Regions from separate parts of the Arthrobacter sp. zg-Y40 genome, predicted to be linked through region 2. Evidence: riboswitches for the same ligand, from Rfam matches in the RefSeq annotation. Region 2 holds a riboswitch; the other holds the start of a gene.
The links. A riboswitch is a leader RNA that binds a small molecule or an ion and turns the genes downstream of it on or off. The one in region 2 is predicted to bind S-adenosylmethionine.
Positions count from the first base shown of each region.

Region 1: linked by a shared signal. The riboswitch ahead of LJ754_RS06260 (cobalamin-independent methionine synthase II family protein) and the one ahead of LJ754_RS16060 (bifunctional o-acetylhomoserine/o-acetylserine sulfhydrylase) in region 2 are both predicted to bind S-adenosylmethionine.

Region 1 covers NZ_JAJFZS010000004.1:274,250-279,391, reverse strand. Annotated here, with positions in the region: gene LJ754_RS06275 (amidase) at 1-145, shown strand, start outside; gene LJ754_RS06270 (MsnO8 family LLM class oxidoreductase) at 173-1,153, opposite strand; gene LJ754_RS06265 (peptide MFS transporter) at 1,449-2,852, shown strand; SAM riboswitch class IV at 2,975-3,100, shown strand; gene LJ754_RS06260 (cobalamin-independent methionine synthase II family protein) at 3,120-4,325, shown strand; gene LJ754_RS06255 (hypothetical protein) at 4,403-4,612, shown strand; gene LJ754_RS06250 (hypothetical protein) at 4,620-4,970, opposite strand; gene pgm (phosphoglucomutase (alpha-D-glucose-1,6-bisphosphate-dependent)) at 5,090-5,142, shown strand, end outside.
Region 2 covers NZ_JAJFZS010000015.1:161,009-166,150, reverse strand. Annotated here, with positions in the region: gene LJ754_RS16080 (glycoside hydrolase family 2 protein) at 1-527, shown strand, start outside; gene LJ754_RS16075 (alpha/beta fold hydrolase) at 603-1,433, opposite strand; gene LJ754_RS16070 (endonuclease domain-containing protein) at 1,564-2,538, opposite strand; gene LJ754_RS16065 (VOC family protein) at 2,689-3,339, opposite strand; SAM riboswitch class IV at 3,501-3,617, shown strand; gene LJ754_RS16060 (bifunctional o-acetylhomoserine/o-acetylserine sulfhydrylase) at 3,707-5,023, shown strand; gene metX (homoserine O-acetyltransferase MetX) at 5,031-5,142, shown strand, end outside.

The DNA.
Region 1 (5,142 bases), on a different contig from region 2:
GTCCATGGTTAATGTGTGCGGACTTCCCGCCATCTCCGTCCCCGTGTACAACACGGAGGCCGGACTGCCGATGGGTATCCAGCTCATCGGCCGTCCGGGGGCCGAAGCCGACCTGCTCGCCGTCGCCGCGCAGCTTGGCTACTGACCCCGGTTCCCCATCCAGGCGGGGCCGCTAATCCGTGAACAGGCCGGCGAGCAGCCGGTCGGACTCCCGTTGGCCCGCGAGGTCATAGGCTCCCCCGGTGGCCAGGAGTTCATCGGCACCGGTTGCGGCCACGAGCCCGCCCAGCCTCTCGCGGACCTGGTCCGGGGTGCCGTGGATGGAATTGGCCAGTGATTCCCGGATAAGTTCCTGCCGGCGTTCCGGGCCTTCCGCAGCGCTGCCGCTCCCGGCCAGGGCGGGGAACACACCCTTGGTACGTGAATCGGCCAGGGCCGCGGCCTCGGGGAGGAGCAGTTCAACGGCGGCCCTTTCCGTGCCGGCAACCGCCACGTTCACCGCGGCCAGCACGTAGGGGCGCGGGAACCGGTCCGAGGGGCGGAAGGATGTCCGGTACCGTTCCAGCACCTGCCCGGGGTTGTTTCGGAACAGGCCCGGCCCGCCGAAGACCAGGCCCAGGCCCGCACGCGCAGCAATATCGGCACCCGCTCCGGTGGCCAGCACAAAAACCGGGGTTTGGCCGGAGTCCCGCGGCCGCGCCGTGATCGGTGCCGTGCCGTCGAGGTAGGCCAGCAGTTCCGCCAGGTCCGCTTCGAACCGTTCGGCCTCAGCCTTTCCTGCCTTTAGTGCCCGCCGCACCGCCTGCGTGAAACCCACCGAACGGCCCAGCCCCAGGTCAATGCGGTCCGGGTAGAGGGCGGACAGGGTGGCGGCCTGCTCGGCGACCAGCAGCGGCGGATGGTTGGGCAGCATGATGCCGCCGGAACCGATGCGGATGCTGCTGGTCCGGGCGGCAAGGGCGGCCATCAGCACCGCCGGTGCTGAACCGGCAACACCGGCCACGGCATGGTGTTCGGCCACCCAGAAGCGCCGGTACCCCAGCGCTTCAGCGGCTTCGGCACGCTCGAGGACTGCCTGCAGGGCATGGGCCTCGGAAAAGCCCAGCCGTGAGTTGGCGCGGTCAAGGATCGAGAGGGGGACGCGGGTGGGCATACCGGTGGCAACCCTGCACACTCCCCCGGAATTCCGGCTGCTTGTAGGCAGCGCCCCGGGTTTGCGCAAAATCCGGGCGTAACGGGGGCCCTATTGCACGTAATCTCGCGGAAATCGACCTGCAAACGGGTGACCTTCAGCACATGGTTAAGGGAAACCTGCCCGGTTCGGGGCGGAATACGCCGGTTTTCCCGGCGCTTACCCCCGCGGGGAGTGGGACCATTAATCCGTGAGCCATACCCCCAGTAACCCAGGCGTCCAAGAAGCGCGTAAAACCTTCTTCGGCCATCCCCGGATGTTGGCCAATCTTTTCAGTGTCGAGTTGTGGGAACGCTTCTCGTTCTACGGCATGCAGGGCATCCTGCTGTACTACATGTACTACAGCGTCACCGAGGGCGGCCTTGGCATCGATAAAGCCGTCGCCACCTCACTGGTGGGCGCATACGGCGGTGGTGTGTACCTGTCCACCATCATTGGTGCGTGGCTTGCGGACCGGGTCCTCGGATCCGAACGCGTGCTCTTCTACTCCGCCGCGATTGTTGTGCTCGGCCACATTTCGCTGGCCGTGCTCCCGGGCGCAGTGGGACTGGCCGCCGGCCTGATCCTGATTGCCCTGGGTTCCGGCGGCGTCAAAGCCAACGCCACTTCGCTGGTGGGGACCCTGTACGACGAAAAGGATGAACGGCGCGACGCCGGTTTCTCCCTCTTCTACATGGGCATCAACCTCGGCGCCCTGGTCGGCCCCCTCCTCACCGGCCTGCTCCAGGTGAAGCTCGGCTTCCACTACGGCTTCGGCCTGGCTGCCATTGGCATGGCCATCGGCCTCGTCCAGTACGGCCTGACCCGCAAGTACCTGCCCGAGGCTGCCCACCAGGTGACCAACCCGCTGCCGCGCCGCAAGTACGCCACCATGGGCGGCGTTGCCGCCGGCGTTGTGGTCATCGTTGCCCTGGCCGTGGTCTTCGGCCTGCTCAAGGCGGAGAACCTCGCAGTGGTCATGGCGACCGTGGCCATCCTTGCCTCGATCGCATACTTCGTGATCATCCTGCGCAGCCCGAAGGTGGGCGCCGTCGAACGCCGCCGCGTGTACTCCTTCATGCCGCTGTTCATCGCCAGCGCCGCTTTCTGGGCCCTGTTCCAGCAGCAGTTCACCGTGGTGGCGCTGTACGCGGACACCTCGCTGGACCGGTCCATCTTCGGCTTCACCATGCCGGCGGCCTGGGTGCAGTCCATCAACCCGATCTTCATCATCATCTTCGCGGCCGTCTTCGCCGCGGTCTGGACCAAGCTGGGCGACCGGCAGCCGTCCTCGCCGCTGAAGTTCTCCCTGGGACTTGCCGTAATGGGCCTGGCCTTCCTGGCCTTCATCCCGTTCTCGGGCGGCGGCCCCAACAGCACCCCGCTGCTGGCGATCGTCGGCATCCTGCTGCTGTTCACCTTCGCGGAGCTGTTTATCTCCCCGATCGGCCTGTCCGTGGCAACCAAGCTGGCGCCGGAAATTTTCCGGACCCAGATGGTGGCGCTGTTCTTCCTTTCGGTCTCACTGGGCACCACGCTGGCCGGCTGGCTGGCACAGTTCTACGACCCCGAAACCGAGGTCAGCTACTTCCTGTTCAGCGGCGGAACCGCCATTGTCCTGGGCATCGCCCTGGCAGCGGCGACCCCGGCCATCAAGAAGCTGATGAGCGGCGTGCGCTAACCGGCACAACAGTTTCAGTTCCACCAGGACGGCGGCACCGGGCAACCCCGGGGCCGCCGTTCTTTTTGCCTGCCGTCACATGCTTGGCCTGCGCCCGGCGTCGTGGTTAGGATGGGCACCAGCTTCAGGAGACACGGCCGCCAAGCTCCGACTTGGCCGTGCACCAACCCCATGCTTCGCGGGTGGTTCGGATGACGAAGCGGCCTGCACCGCCTTTTCCAGGCATCCGGTGCAGGCAAGAGCACGTGAATCCCAAGGATTATTTCCATGCGCAAAAGCACCGACCGTATCCTGGCCACCCATGCCGGTTCCCTGCCCCGCACCCCCGAACTCCTCGCGGCCAACGCAGCCCGGGACGCGGACCCCTCCGACACCGGGGGCTATGCCGAACTGCTCAGCGACGCCGTCGCCGACCTGGTGCTGCGCCAGCAGCGGGCCGGCATCGACATCCCCAACGACGGCGAGTACGGGCACGCGATGTCCGCGGAGGTGGACTACGGGGCCTGGTGGTCCTATTCCTTTGCCCGGCTCAGCGGCCTGACCGTGGCGGAGACCGGCATCTGGGAGATGGAGCCCGTCCGTTCCGAGCCGGGAAAACCGGTCCTCACCAGCTTCGGTGACCGCCGCGACCGCGGGCGCTTCCGCGAGGCCTACACCGACCCGTCGTCGGGCATCACCACCGGCGCCCAGAAGGTCTTCCCGAAGGTCACCGGCAAGGTGGAATACACCGGGTACGACGCCGTTGCCGGCGACATCCGAAACCTCAAGTCAGGGCTTGCGGCAGCGGGGCTGGAGGAAGGTTTCCTCGCCTCGCTTTCCCCCGGTTCCTGTTCACGCATCGCCAACGAGTACTACGCCACCGAGGAGGAGTTCATCTACGCCTGCGCGGACGCGATGCGGGAGGAATACAAGGCGATTATCGACGCCGGCCTGATTGTGCAGATCGACGATCCGTCCATTGCGGAGAACTGGGACCAGATCAATCCCGAGCCGTCCGTCGAGGACTACCTGCGCTTCACCGAAATCCGGGTTGAGGCCCTGAATTACGCACTGCGCGGCCTTCCCGAGGAGCAGATCCGCTTCCACCTGTGCTGGGGCTCCTGGCACGGACCGCACACGACGGACATCGAGTTTCGGCACCTGGCGGACACCCTGCTGAAGATCAACGCCGGCGGTTACAGCTTCGAAGCCGGCAACGTACGGCACGAGCACGAATGGCGGGTCTGGGAAGACACCAAGCTGCCGGGCGGCAAGGTGATCATTCCCGGCGTCGTCTCCCATGCCACGAACGTAGTGGAGCATCCGGAGTTGGTGGCGGACCGGATTGAGCGCTTCGCTCGGCTGGTCGGCCGCGAAAACGTGATTGCGTCTACGGACTGCGGGCTGGGCGGCCGCGTGCACCCGCAGATCGCGGCGGCCAAGCTCGAAGCCCTCGGCGAAGGTGCGCGGCTGGCCAGCAGCCGTCTATGGTGACCCGGTGCGGGCAGGCTTGGTGTGCCCTAGAGTGGGATTCGTAAGGCTACTGATGAATTACCTTCAAGGAGCTGATGATGACTGATCCGAAAGCCGACGACCCTAAGAACGAGCCCGCGAATCCGATTGAGAACGCGGTGGAAAACCTGATGTCCACCTCCGCGGAAGTTCCCGACGGCAGCGGCAGCCAGGACCACTCCGACCCGCGCACGGAGGTCCACTCCAACCTTGCGCAGGGCCTGAACTCCGACAACGAGAATTTCAAGGCCAAGCACAACGACAAGTGAGGGCTTCCTAGCTGTCCAGCCCGGCGGCGGCCAGCGCCAGCATTCCGCTGGCCGCCGCCAGCAGGCCCAGGCCGCCCAGGGCGTTAAAGGCGCGGCCGCCGTCTTGGCGCAGGCCCCGGCTAAACAGGACCGCTGCGCTCAGCCAAGCCGCCAGGAACACCAGGACCGGCAGGACACCGGCGGCGAATCCGGCGGCCTGCTCGGCCCAGGCCGGGAGTTCGAACTGCCGGCGCTGGCTCCAAAAAAACCAGAAAACCGGGGCGGCGCATACGTAGATGATGTTCAGGACCGCCATGGCTGCCCGGGTGCCGCGGCGCATTCCGGGCTGAAGCTGCGCCGGTACCGCACTGGCCGCCATGGTGTGCCCCTCTCCGCCGCGCCCTCGCGGCTGTCCGATCGAGCATACGGCCGGACGGGCAGCTTTACACGTAGGCAGGCGTCTGCCGCACCTGCCGTTTCTTTGGCATGCTTAGGGGTATGTCTAATCGTGCAGGAAAACCCGCTGAACCATCCGACCTTGTAGATCTCAC
Region 2 (5,142 bases):
TGCTGCAGAACGCGGTATCCCTGGCCGTCTGGGTGCCGTTCAACGAGGGCTGGGGCCAGTTTGACGCCAATGCCGCCGCTCACCTGCTGCGCCGGCTGGACCCCACCCGCACCATCGACCACGCCAGCGGCTGGCATGACCAGGGCGGGGGAGACCTGAAGAGCGTGCACGTCTACGTGGTGCCGTTCCGGCTGCGGAAGGGCTGGCTGCGGGGCGGCCGCGCCGTCGTACTGTCCGAATACGGCGGCTACAGCCTGCGCATCCCGGGCCACACGTTCAACGCCAAGGAGCACGGTTACCGCAGCTTCCGGAGCCGCGCGGCTCTGAAACGGGCGTACCGGCTGCTGATGCTGCGGCAGATCGAACCCGCGGTGGCCCGCGGCCTGGCGGCCACGGTCTACACCCAGCTGACCGACGTCGAGGACGAGGACAACGGCCTGCTCACCTATGACCGGGCCGTGCTGAAGATCGATGCCGGCACGGTGCGGGAGCTCAACGCCCGGCTGATCCGCGCCGCCGGTTCCTAGTTAGAGAAATCGACCGGTTTGGGAAATCCCTGCCACGGCGCAGCGGAGGGATTTCCCAAACCGGCAGGAGAATCCCTAACCGGCAGCGGGAATCCGCAGCCAGCCCTCCATGATTCGGACGAAGGCTTCGGGCTGCTCGATCCAGGGGTAGTGTCCGCAGTCGGGCAGGAACGCGAGCTCGGCGCCGAGGGCATTGGCATACGCGCGGACGGGGCCGACGCTGGAGAGGATGTCCTCTTGGCCGCCCACCACCAAGGTGGGCGGCTGCGGCGAGGCAAGGATCCGGGCGGCGGCGTCGCCGGGGATCTGGTTGAACCAGGCCGATGCTGCGGCGAGGGTCATCGCCCCGACGCCGGAGTGCTGCCGCTCAGGTGCTGCCCAGCGGGCATATCCGGCGGGGGCCTCCACCTTCAGGGCATGCTGGAACTCATCCTCCGTGCCGGGCTGCACCCCGGACATCGAGGTGAGGGCTGCGTCGACCAGCGGCTCGGACCGGCGGGCGGCAAGATCAGGGCCGTCGTGCACCGCGCCGGTTAGCCAGGCTGCGGCCGGCGTGACCAGGGCCATTGAGCGGACGCGTCCGGGGAACTGCGCAGCGGCCGCCAGGGCCAGGCGCGTCCCTGCAGAGTGGGCGAGGATATCGAAGCCGGGCAGGCCCAGCGCATCGGCAACCGCGATGGCGTCCGCCGCGTCATTCCACCAACCGCGGGACAGTCCACCGGTGGCGGGGGTTCCCCGCGGATGGAGAACGGCAAGCGGACGCACGGCGGCCAGTCCCGTCAGGTCACCCAGGTAGGCCGGGTCGCGGCACGGTCCGCCCGGAAGCACCAGAACAGGCGGCTGGTCACCGGCGCCTTCGAGTTGCACGCATATCTGCACACCATCCGGTGCCGTGATTCTTTCCATTCGGACCAACTTACCGGTGCGGTATCTCCCTCCTGCGCCGGAAACGCTCCGGTTTGGGAAAATTCAACCGGTTGACGTTTCTGCTGCCGTATACAGCTGGCAGCAGGTATGTGCAGCGCGGGCAGAATCGCTAACCGGCAGCAGATTTGCCGCCCCGTTTCCGTGGCAGACCTGCACGAACCAGGCATTGGACCAACCCCTCCGGATCCTGAGGGGATCCTGTGACGTCGTTCCAGGACCAGCGAATGAACCGCACGCCTGTCGCCCGGATTGCGTCTTCACGCTGTTTCTCGCGTGTCAGCGTCTCCCAGGAAGGCGGCATGCTCTTTCCACTCGGAAACGCCATAGTGCCTCGCCCGTATTTCACAGCACCGTCAAATTCGCCCACGAGCTTTTGCTCCGGCCAATAGAAATCGGTACGGCCAAGGAAGCGCCCACCGGCGGAACGGAACTCGTGCTGCAACTCGGGAGCCGGAAAACCGTGCTTGTGAAGAATTGCACGAGAGAAAGACTCGCCGGGGGATTCAGACCGCGCATCGGCGAAATCTATGACCCTCACCGCTCGAGAGTGCTTCGCCCGGTCCGGAAGCTGTGACGCAACGGCGTGCAGGTAGTCCTTGCTGAGCGACGGAAACTCTCGGGTCGGGTCGGGCCGCAGCACATGGTCCATGGCCGGGACGGCCTGCTCAAAAGGAAGATAGGCAGCCATATCGATGACCGTCTGGGCGCGGGACGTGAGCTGCACACCGTCCCGGCACGCCAGTGGTTCCAAGAGCTTCCGTCTGGTCCATCGCAGGTCGCCGCGGCGCCGGCCGTGGGAGCTGTCGGATGCAAGCAACAGCACTTCCGGTGGGGAACCGATGACGGGAATCCCCCACATTGCTGCCGCTGATTCCTGGAGCAGCACCCTTGACCCTGATCCGCTCTCCAGTGCCGCAACAATCCGCAAGCGGTCCCGTTCCCAGCGGGGCATGTGGGCCCAGGCAGCAGCACCGACGTAGACGCCCCGCCGTATCCGCACCAATTCGCCTGCGGCGCAGCGCAGCGCCAGTGGTTTAGCCAGGGTGTTCGCGGTGTCGGCCGCAAAGAGAAGTTCCTGATCCATGGAAACAGGCATACGGCGTGCACGGTTTTCCGGCGAGCGTGCCGTTGCGCACTGTGGAAAGTTTGGCAGGTTAGAGGAATCGACCGGTTTGGGTTGCTGCTGCCGCTTCCAACCGGCAGCAGAAATCCAACCCGGCAGGAAAACCCGACCCTAGATCTCGACGGGACCCTTGCTGGTGTCGAAGGTTACCGACATAACGCCCGGTGTGCCGGCCGGAGCAATCCAGGTGACGCCGACGCCGTCCAGCGGCTCCTCGACACGGGTGCCCAGCCAGTCGCTGACCCGGGCGGCGGAACCGGCAATGGTCAGCGAGCTCAGCTTCACGGAGCCGGGCATGCCGGGAATGGCGTTGGACGGGTGCAGTGCCTCGGTCCCGTCATCCCAGCGCAGCAGGTAGGGCACCTGCGGATCGGCAATCAGGCCGTTGATGCCGATCTGCTGCCAGGTCAGCTCCTGGCCGTCCGGAAACTTCCGGTTGCCCGGCACGGAGGAACGGCCCAGCCGCTCTTCGAAGGGCGAGAGGTCATCCACCGCAACACACCAGCCCATCCAGCCGCCGCCGGATTCGGAGCGCTGGCGCACGGCCTGGCCGAAGGGGGCCTTGTCCGATGCCGGGTGGTTGAGCACCTCCACAACCTCGACGTACTGGTTGTTGGCCAGGGGGAGGATCATATTGCGGGTACCGAATCGGGGGTGGACGCCACCCTTAACGAAGTCGGCGCCGAGGGCAGCAGCAATCCTCTCGGTGGTGGCCAAAAGACCGTCAGATTCACAGGCGTAAGAAACATGATCCAAGCGCATGCGGCTCATTGTGGCACGTTGTGACCACCGTCTCGACTTAGGACCTCCTTACCGCCAATTTCAGTGCCGGCGGAAGCGAAACTGCGGATCGGGGCGCCACCGGGTTTCACGCAAAGTCATGAAGGTTGCGCTGGGCCCGGCTATCGGTTTTCATAGGTGCAGGTCATGAGTGCCAGCAGATAGCCCCGGCTTGCTGGCCGGCAACCCTCCAACCGCGGTGGGGTGCCCCGGGTGAAGACCTGGCTGTACGCCAAGAGGGCGTCCGGCAAGCGCGGGCCCCGCAGCCCTACCGGAATTCCGGTGTGCACGTTCGTGTACCCAAAACCGGAACGACGGCGTTGTGCGGCCCCTGGTATGAGGGAGCATCATGAGTGCAGATTGGTCTTTTGAAACCCGCCAGATCCACGTAGGCCAGGAGCCCGACGCCGTCACCGGCGCGCGTGCCTTGCCGATCTATCAGACGTCGTCCTTTGTGTTTCCCAGCGCTGAGGCCGCCGCGAACCGGTTCGCGCTGGCCGAACTGGAACCCATCTATACCCGGATCGGCAACCCGACCCAGGAAGCGGTGGAAAACCGGATCGCTTCCCTGGAGGGCGGCGTCGGCGCGCTGCTGCTGGCCTCGGGGCAGGCAGCGGAAACCTTTGCGCTGCTCAACGTAGCCCATGCCGGTGACCACATCGTGGCCAGTCCCAGCCTGTACGGCGGCACCTACAACCTGCTTCGGCACACGTTGAAGAAGTTCGGGATCGACACCACGTTTGTGCAGGACCCGGATGACCTTCAGCAGTGGCGGGCAGCGGTGCAGCCCAACACCAAGGCGTTCTTCGGCGAGGTGGTCTCCAACCCGCGGCAGGACGTGCTGGACCTGGAGGGCATCAGCGCCGTCGCGCACGACGCCGGCGTTCCCCTGATTGTGGACAACACCCTCTCCACGCCGTACCTGATCCGGCCGATTGAGTGGGGTGCGGACATTGTGGTGCATTCGGCCACCAAGTATCTGGGCGGGCACGGGACTTCCATTGCCGGAGTGATCGTGGATTCGGGCAACTTCGACTTCGCCGCCGACCCGGAGAAGTTCCCCGGCTTCAACACCCCCGATGAGAGCTACAACGGCCTGGTCTATGCCCGGGACCTGGGCGTGAACGGTGCGCTGGGCGCCAACCTGGCCTATATCCTCAAGGCCCGGGTGCAGCTGCTGCGCGACCTCGGTTCGGCGGTGTCCCCGTTCAACGCGTTCCTCGTTGCGCAGGGACTGGAAACCCTGAGCCTGCGGGTGGAGCGGCACGTAGCCAACGCCGTCGCCGTTGCCAACTGGCTCGAGGGGCACGACGACGTCGTCTCGGTGGCGTACGCGGGTCTGGAATCCAGTCCCTGGTTTGAGCGCGGACGCAAGTACGGTCCGCGCGGCACCGGCGCGATTGTGTCCTTCGAGATCGACGGCGGGGTGGACGCCGGGAAGCGGTTTGTCGACGGACTGGAACTGCATTCCCACGTGGCCAACGTGGGGGACGTGCGCTCGCTGGTCATTCACCCGGCGTCGACCACACACAGCCAGCTCGGTGCAGAGGCGCAGCTGGCGGCAGGGGTCAGCCCGGGGCTGGTGCGGCTGTCCGTGGGCATTGAACACATCGATGACATCCTGGCGGACCTCGATGCCGGCTTCCGGGCCGCCAAGGGAGCCTGAGCCTTCCGTGGCGATCCGGCACCCCGCTCTGCAGCACCCCGTCACCGACCGGGACGGGGTGCTGCAGTTCGCCTCCATTGGCGGACTCGACCTGGAAACGGGCGGTTACCTGCCCGACG